3 regions of the Streptomyces sp. NBC_01450 genome follow, and region 2 is predicted to be linked to each of the others. Evidence: riboswitches for the same ligand, from Rfam matches in the RefSeq annotation. Region 2 holds a riboswitch; each other region holds the start of a gene.
The links. A riboswitch is a leader RNA that binds a small molecule or an ion and turns the genes downstream of it on or off. The one in region 2 is predicted to bind S-adenosylmethionine.
Positions count from the first base shown of each region.

Region 1: another riboswitch for S-adenosylmethionine. It lies ahead of OG568_RS35595 (aminotransferase class V-fold PLP-dependent enzyme); the one in region 2 lies ahead of OG568_RS61415 (putative leader peptide).
Region 3: another riboswitch for S-adenosylmethionine. It lies ahead of thrC (threonine synthase); the one in region 2 lies ahead of OG568_RS61415 (putative leader peptide).

Region 1 is NZ_CP109480.1:8,014,212-8,016,469, reverse strand. It holds gene OG568_RS35595 (aminotransferase class V-fold PLP-dependent enzyme) at 1-1,179, opposite strand, end outside; SAM riboswitch class IV at 1,374-1,490, opposite strand; gene trpD (anthranilate phosphoribosyltransferase) at 1,772-2,258, opposite strand, start outside.
Region 2 is NZ_CP109480.1:2,374,384-2,376,641, forward strand. It holds partial or broken gene OG568_RS10920 (amino acid ABC transporter permease) at 1-741, opposite strand, end outside; SAM riboswitch class IV at 1,208-1,354, shown strand; gene OG568_RS61415 (putative leader peptide) at 1,391-1,465, shown strand; gene OG568_RS10925 (glutathione S-transferase C-terminal domain-containing protein) at 1,593-2,258, shown strand, end outside.
Region 3 is NZ_CP109480.1:6,350,649-6,352,906, reverse strand. It holds gene thrC (threonine synthase) at 1-1,093, opposite strand, end outside; SAM riboswitch class I at 1,111-1,258, opposite strand; gene OG568_RS28425 (glucosyl-3-phosphoglycerate synthase) at 1,438-2,258, shown strand, end outside.

The DNA of each region.
Region 1 (2,258 bases), 5.6 Mb from region 2:
CCCCTGCGTCTGCGGATCACTGCCGAGCAGCGTCCGCACCAGCGGGTGGGCACAGAAGAGACCGTCCCGCACCCCGATCCCGTACTCGGCGGACAGCGCGGCCGCGAAGTGCGAGCTGTTCCACCCCTCGACGACGAACGAGATGACACCGACCCGGGGGGCGTCGTCGCCGAAGAGGGAGAGGACACGGACCTCGGGGACCTCGGCGAGACCCTCGCGGACCTTCTCGATCAGGTACCGCTCGCGGGCGACCAGGGTGTCGAAGCCGGCCTCGGTGAGCGCCTTGCAGGCGGAGGCGATGGAGTAGGCGCCGATGACGTTCGGGGAGCCGGCCTCGTGGCGGGCGGCGCTCTCGTGCCACTCCACGTCGACTCCCCCATTCGTCCGCCGCGTGACCTTGCGGCTGGCGCCGCCGCCCGCGAGGTACGGCTCGGCCTCGCGCAGCCAGTCGGCGCGGCCCGCGAGCACGCCGGAGCCGAACGGCGCGTACAGCTTGTGCCCGGAGAAGGCGACCCAGTCGACGTCGAGGTCCCGGACCGACACCGGGTGGTGCGGGGCGAGCTGCGCGGCGTCCAGGACGATACGGGCGCCGTGCGCGTGCGCGGCGGCGGCGAGCTCACGCACCGGCCACAGCTCGCCGGTGACGTTCGAGGCGCCGGTGACGCAGACGAGGGCCGGGCCGTAGGGGTCGCGGTCGGCGAGGGCCCGCTCGAGGGCCGTGACGGCCTGCTGGGGCGTGCGGGGCGCGTCGAGGTAGGTGACCCGGGCGTCCTTCCACGGCAGCAGGGAGGCGTGGTGTTCCGTCTCGAAGACGAACACCTGGCAGTCGGCCGGGAGGGTGGCGGCGAGCAGGTTGAGGGAGTCGGTGGTGGAGCGGGTGAAGACGACCTGGTCGTCGCCTCGGCAGTCGAGGAACTCCGCGACGGTCCTGCGGGCGTTCTCGAAGAGGTCGGTGGACAACTGGGAGAGGTACCCGGCGCCGCGGTGCACGCTGCCGTAGTACGGGGCGTACGCGGCGACGTCGTCCCACACGCGCTGCAGGGCGGGGGCGCTGGCGGCGTAGTCGAGCGCGGCGTAGGTGACCTCGCCGCCGGTCACGAGCGGGACGGTGACATCCCGGCCCAGAACGGGCAGCGGGGCACAAAAGGTCTGGTCGGCGGCAGCGGTGGAGACAGACATGGCGAGGCTCCTGTGAGAGGCAGGCGGAATCGCTGCGCGGGCCGGGTGCACGGGGGTATCGCTGTGCACCCGCGCGGCTCGGCGCAGGGAGGAAAGGCAAAAGGGGTACGCGGAAGCGGGGCTCTACGCCCTATCGCATTCGCTTGCTCACAGAAGGCTCCCTCGAACGACCAGGACCCCTGGGATTCTCGAGGGGTCCGCGCTTGCCGTAGACCTCGCTGCCTACGGCCTGGTCTTCACCCGGGGCACCCCGCCACGGACGGAGGGTTGCCGGACAGCCGGCCGGGGCCTGATGGCTGTCGCTCATGACCTGATACCGCATCCTGCCATACGATCTTTCGCCCGCAACCCGGCGTCCGTATACCGGGACGCCGGGTCGTGGGGACGCCACCCACGTTCCTCGCCCCCGCCGCCCCTACCCGTCCCATCCCTACCTGGGGGCTCCGCCCCCAGACCCCCAAAAGATCGCGCAGTTCCCCGCGCCCCTGAAGGGACGGGGAAATGGGGGCGCAGCCCCGCCTCAGGGGCGCGGGGAACGGCGCGAGCAAGCCCCACCGGCCCGTGGACGGAGAACCGGGGCTCCGTCGGACGCCTACGCCTGGCTGGCGGCCACCCAGCGTTCCAGCGTTCGTTTCGCCGCCCCCGAGTCGATCGCCTCCGCCGCCTTCGCCATCCCGGCGCGGAGCTGGTCCGCGAGCGGTGCGTCGGTCGGGGACAGGGCGACGAGGGCCGCCGCGGAGTTCAGGAGCACGGCGTCCCGTACGGGCCCCGTCTCGCCGTTGAGCAGCCGCCGGGCGATGTCCGCGTTGTAGGACGCGTCGGCGCCACGCAGGGCCTCCACCGGGACGAGCTCGAGGCCGACGTCACGCGGGTCGAAGCGCTCCTCGGTGACCTTGCCGTCGCGGACGATCCAGACCCGGGACGTCGCGGTGGTGGTCAGCTCGTCCAGGCCGTCGTCGCCGCGGAAGACGAGCGAGGAGTTGCCGCGCTCGGCGAACACGCCCGCCACGATCGGCGCCATGCGCAGGTCCGCGACTCCGACGGCCTGTGCCCTCACCCGTGCCGGGTTCGTCAGCGGA
Region 2 (2,258 bases):
CGAGCCGAAGAGGTCGAGCAGCGAGACGTAGAAAACCAGCGAGGTTCCCTTGATCAGGCCGATCAACTAGTTGACGTAGTTGGGGGTGATGGAGCGCAGTGCCTGCGGGAACACGATCCTCGTGAACTGGTAGCCCTTGGGCAGACCGAGTGCTGAGGCCGCTTCGTGCTGGCCCTGGTCGACGGAGAGGATGCCGCCGCGGACCACTTCCGCCGCGTACGCCGCCTCGTTGAGGCTCAGTCCGACGACCGCGACGACCATGTCGGTGGCGAGCCGGGACTCGTCGAAGGTGAGGAAGGCGGGGCCGAAGGGGACGCCGAGGCTCAGCGTCTTGTAGAGCGCGCTGAAGTTGTAGAGGAAGAGCAGGACGACGATGAGCGGCACCGAGCGGAACAGCCAGATGTAGACCCAGCTCACCGCGCGCAGTACGGGGCTCCTGGAGAGTCTGGCCAGTGCGAGCAGGATGCCGCCGAGCAGGCCCAACACGGCGCTGTAGACGGTCACTTCGAGGGTGATGAGCAGACCGTCGAGGATCGTGGGGCGCAGGAACCAGTACTGGAACCGGTCCCACTGGAAGAAGGGGTTGGTCGCCAGCCCGTGGACGATCTGTGCGACCACGACGAGCACGATGGCCGAGGCGATCCAGCGGCCGGGGTGGCGCAGGGGCAGTACGCGCTGGGTCGCGGTGAGGCGGGGCTCCGTCGTGCTCAACGGCACGGCGGAGCCCAGGGATTCACTCATGGAGGGCTCCAACGAATGCGGACACACCGCCGCCGCGGCCCGTACGACGGCGGTGCGCGGGGGCAGACGGATGTCAGGGGGTACGGAGGGGGAGGCTCACCGACGGAGCGCCGACAAGGCGGCGGGCGAGGGAGGTTGAGCCATGCGGACGTTCAACGCCGCGGAAGGCGGAAGCGGTCAGCCCTGACAGAGACAGCGGGCGCCGCGGGCGGTACAACACAGTGCGGCGGCGGAGCAGCCGTGGCGCCGCGGAGCGGTCGTCCCGTCAGCTGCGTACATCGCGTTCACCGTCACCATTCCGCCTCGTTGGGCCTCACACGTACCGGAATCGATCCGGCCCGATGCGGCGTAAGTTAGACACGGCCCCAAACGAATGTCAACGCGCACCGGCCGGAATGACCACGTCGTGAGACCGCGCATATGCCTTCTTGACGGCTTCGCGGACCACACCGAGACTGACAGGGACGGTCACGATTGTCAGCGCCCGTCGTGCGGGGTTCTCCCGTTCGACGCGGTTATCGGCCCCGGCCCGCTGACAGGCAACCCTTCCACCGCGACGGGGTGCCCCGGGTGACGACCGGGTCCCGCCGGAGCGGCGGGACAAGCGTGGTCTCGCCTCTCGCGAGCCCCGGACACGGGAGCGATGGGAATGGCCAGGAGGAGCACGAACGGTCTGACCAGGCGCCTGCACATCGATCTGCAGCGGGTCTCCAGCGCCTACTAGTCCACACGGTCCGTCCGTCGAGTCCGGCATGTCCCACGATCCGGACCGGTCCGTACGTCAGCGCAGTCACTCCGTTCCGCCACCGCCGCCCTGCCGGCCGCGGGGCTTCGACGTTCCCTGGAGAGTCATGCCCAAGACAGCTTCGCTCGGGGCCCCTCGCCCCCACCGCATCAACAGCCGCATCGGCGTGGGCCTGGCCGGCGGTTTCTACCCGGCGCCGCACCGCTATCAGCTGTACCTCTGCGAGGGCTGTCCGCGTTCGCTGCGCATCTCGATCACCCTGGAGCTGCTCGGTCTCCACGACTCGGTCGCCACCACGCTGCTGACGCTTCCCGCCGAGACACCCGGCGCGTTCGCCGCACTGCGCGGCGCGTACGAGGCCACCTGGCACCACTACGACGGTCCGCTCATCGCGCCCGCGCTGTGCGACCGTTGGAGCGGGCGGATCGTGAGCAACCACACGCCCGACATCCTGCGCGACCTCGCCGGACTGCCGACCTGCCGGGACGACGCCCGCCTCCCCCGGCTGCACCCATCGGCCCTCGTCGCGGACATCGACGCCTTGCGCGAACTCCTCGACCGGGACGTCACCCCCACCGCACCACCGCAGGCGCGCACGACGACACTCGAGGCACTGGACCGCCAACTCGTCGCGGGCGCCTACGTGTTGGGCGACAAGCTGACGGCCGCGGACGTCGACCTCTGGGTGGCCCTGACCCAGCTCGGCCCGACGGAATCCCTCTCTCCGTACGGTCGACTCCGGGATTACGTACATCGGCTCGACGCCCACCCG
Region 3 (2,258 bases), 4.0 Mb from region 2:
CGACCTGCTCGTCGTTGACGTCCTCCACCGCACCGCCCGTGCGCCGCGCGATGTCCAGCACGTACGGCCCGTCGGCCGGGTTGCCGATGGCGAGCGACTTGGCGATGGTGTTCGGCTTCTGGGGTCGTACGACGTCGTGGCCGGCCTTGTAGGCGACGGACACCGGCGAGCAGCCCTCGGCCTGGGCGCCGAAGATCTTGTACGGCTTGTCCTCGACCAGTCCGAGCTTGATCAGCTCCTGCAGCCCCTTGTCGATCTTCGTGAGCTGGGAGCCGGAGGCGATGGGGATCACCAGCTGGTCGGGGAGCTGCCAGCCCAGCTGCTCGCAGATCTCGTACGCGAGGGTCTTGGACCCCTCCGCGTAGTACGGCCGCAGGTTGACGTTGACGAAGCCCCAGCCCTCACCGGCCGGGTCGCCGATCAGCTCGGAGCAGAAGCGGTTCACGTCGTCGTAGTTGCCCTCGATGCCGACGAGCTCGCCGCCGTAGATCGCGGCCATGACGATCTTGCCCTGCTCCAGGTCGTGCGGGATGAACACGCAGGAACGGAAGCCGGCGCGGGCGGCGGCGGCACCCACGGCGCCGGCGAGGTTGCCGGTGGAGGAGCAGGAGAGGGTCGTGAAGTCGAACGCGCGGGCGGCCTCGATGGCCTGGGCGACGACGCGGTCCTTGAAGGAGTGCGTCGGGTTGCCGGAGTCGTCCTTGACGAAGAGCTTGCCGGCCTCGACGCCCAGCTCGCGGGCGAGGTTGTCGGCCTTGACGAGCTTGGTCCAGCCGGGGTTGATGTTCGGCTTGTCGGCGACGTCGGCCGGGACGGGGAGCAGCGGCGCGTAGCGCCAGATGTTCGCGGGGCCCGCTTCGATGCGCGCCCGGAGCTCTTCGGTTTCGTACGCCGAGAAGTCGTACGCGATCTCCAGCGGGCCGAAACACTCCTCGCAGGCGAAAACCGGGCCGAGCGGCACGCGGTGCCCGCACTCACGGCAGGAAAGCGCGGCGGCGGGTCCGAGATCCACACCGGCTACGGTGGTGGTGTCGCCCGCGACAGGGTTCGTGGTGCTTGCAACAGTCGAACTTGCAACAGTCTGCGCAGCCATGGAGGCGAGGCCCTTTCTCCTCATCTTCCTCACGACGCACTTCGCCGTGAGACGGATTTGGCACCTTCCCAAGCCGGGAGCCTCGCCACATCAATGTGACAAGAACCAGCTGGAGGGTTGCCGGGGCTTCATCGGGCCGTATCCCTCTGCCCCTCTGGATGAGCGGTATTCGGTTGTGTCGTGCGGGTGGTGCGGTGGTCCGCAAATGATCTACGACATGCGATGGTCATCCGCGTTGTTCAAGACTGTAACCGAAGGCCAGGACAGTTGAGAGAGTCGTCCGAACCGCGAGATGGATCACACCGTGAGACACCGGGTGATCAGACAGTGAGGAGCCGCAGACTGTGCTGAAGGAAGTTGAGCGCTGGCTGAGCAATCGCTCCTGGTCCGTGACCGATCGCCCGCTCCACCAGATCATGTCCGCCAAACGGGCCACCGGCTCCTCGGTGAGCGTCGTGCTGCCCGCGCTGAACGAGGAGGAGACGGTCGGCGAGATCGTCGCCATCATCCGCCACGACCTGATGCAGCAGGTGCCCCTCGTCGACGAGATCGTCGTCATCGACTCGGGCTCGACCGACCGCACCTCGCAGGTGGCCGCCGCGGCGGGCGCGCGCGTGGTGCACCGGGACGAGATCCTGCCGCGCATCCCGGCCGTGCCCGGCAAGGGCGAGGTGCTGTGGCGTTCCCTCCTCGTGACGAGCGGGGACATCGTCTGTTTCATCGACGCGGACCTGAAGGAGTTCTCCTCGGACTTCGTCTCGGGGATCGTGGGGCCGCTGCTCACCGAGCCCGGTGTGGACCTCGTCAAGGCGATGTACGACCGTCCGCTCGGTGGTGCGGCGGGTCAGGGCGGCCGGGTCACCGAACTCATGGCCCGCCCCCTCCTCAACATGCACTGGCCGCAGCTGGCCGGCTTCGTGCAGCCGCTCGGCGGGGAGTACGCGGCCCGCCGCTCGCTGCTCGAACAGCTCCCCTTCCCCGTCGGGTACGGGATCGAGCTGGGCATGCTCGTCGACGCCCTGCACCTGGTGGGCCTGGACGCGCTCGCCCAGGTCGACGTGGGGGTGCGCAAGCACCGCCACCAGGACGGGCAGGCGCTGGGCCGGATGTCCGCCGCGATCTACCGCACGGCCCAGCTCCGGCTGGCCCGCGGCCACCTGATCCG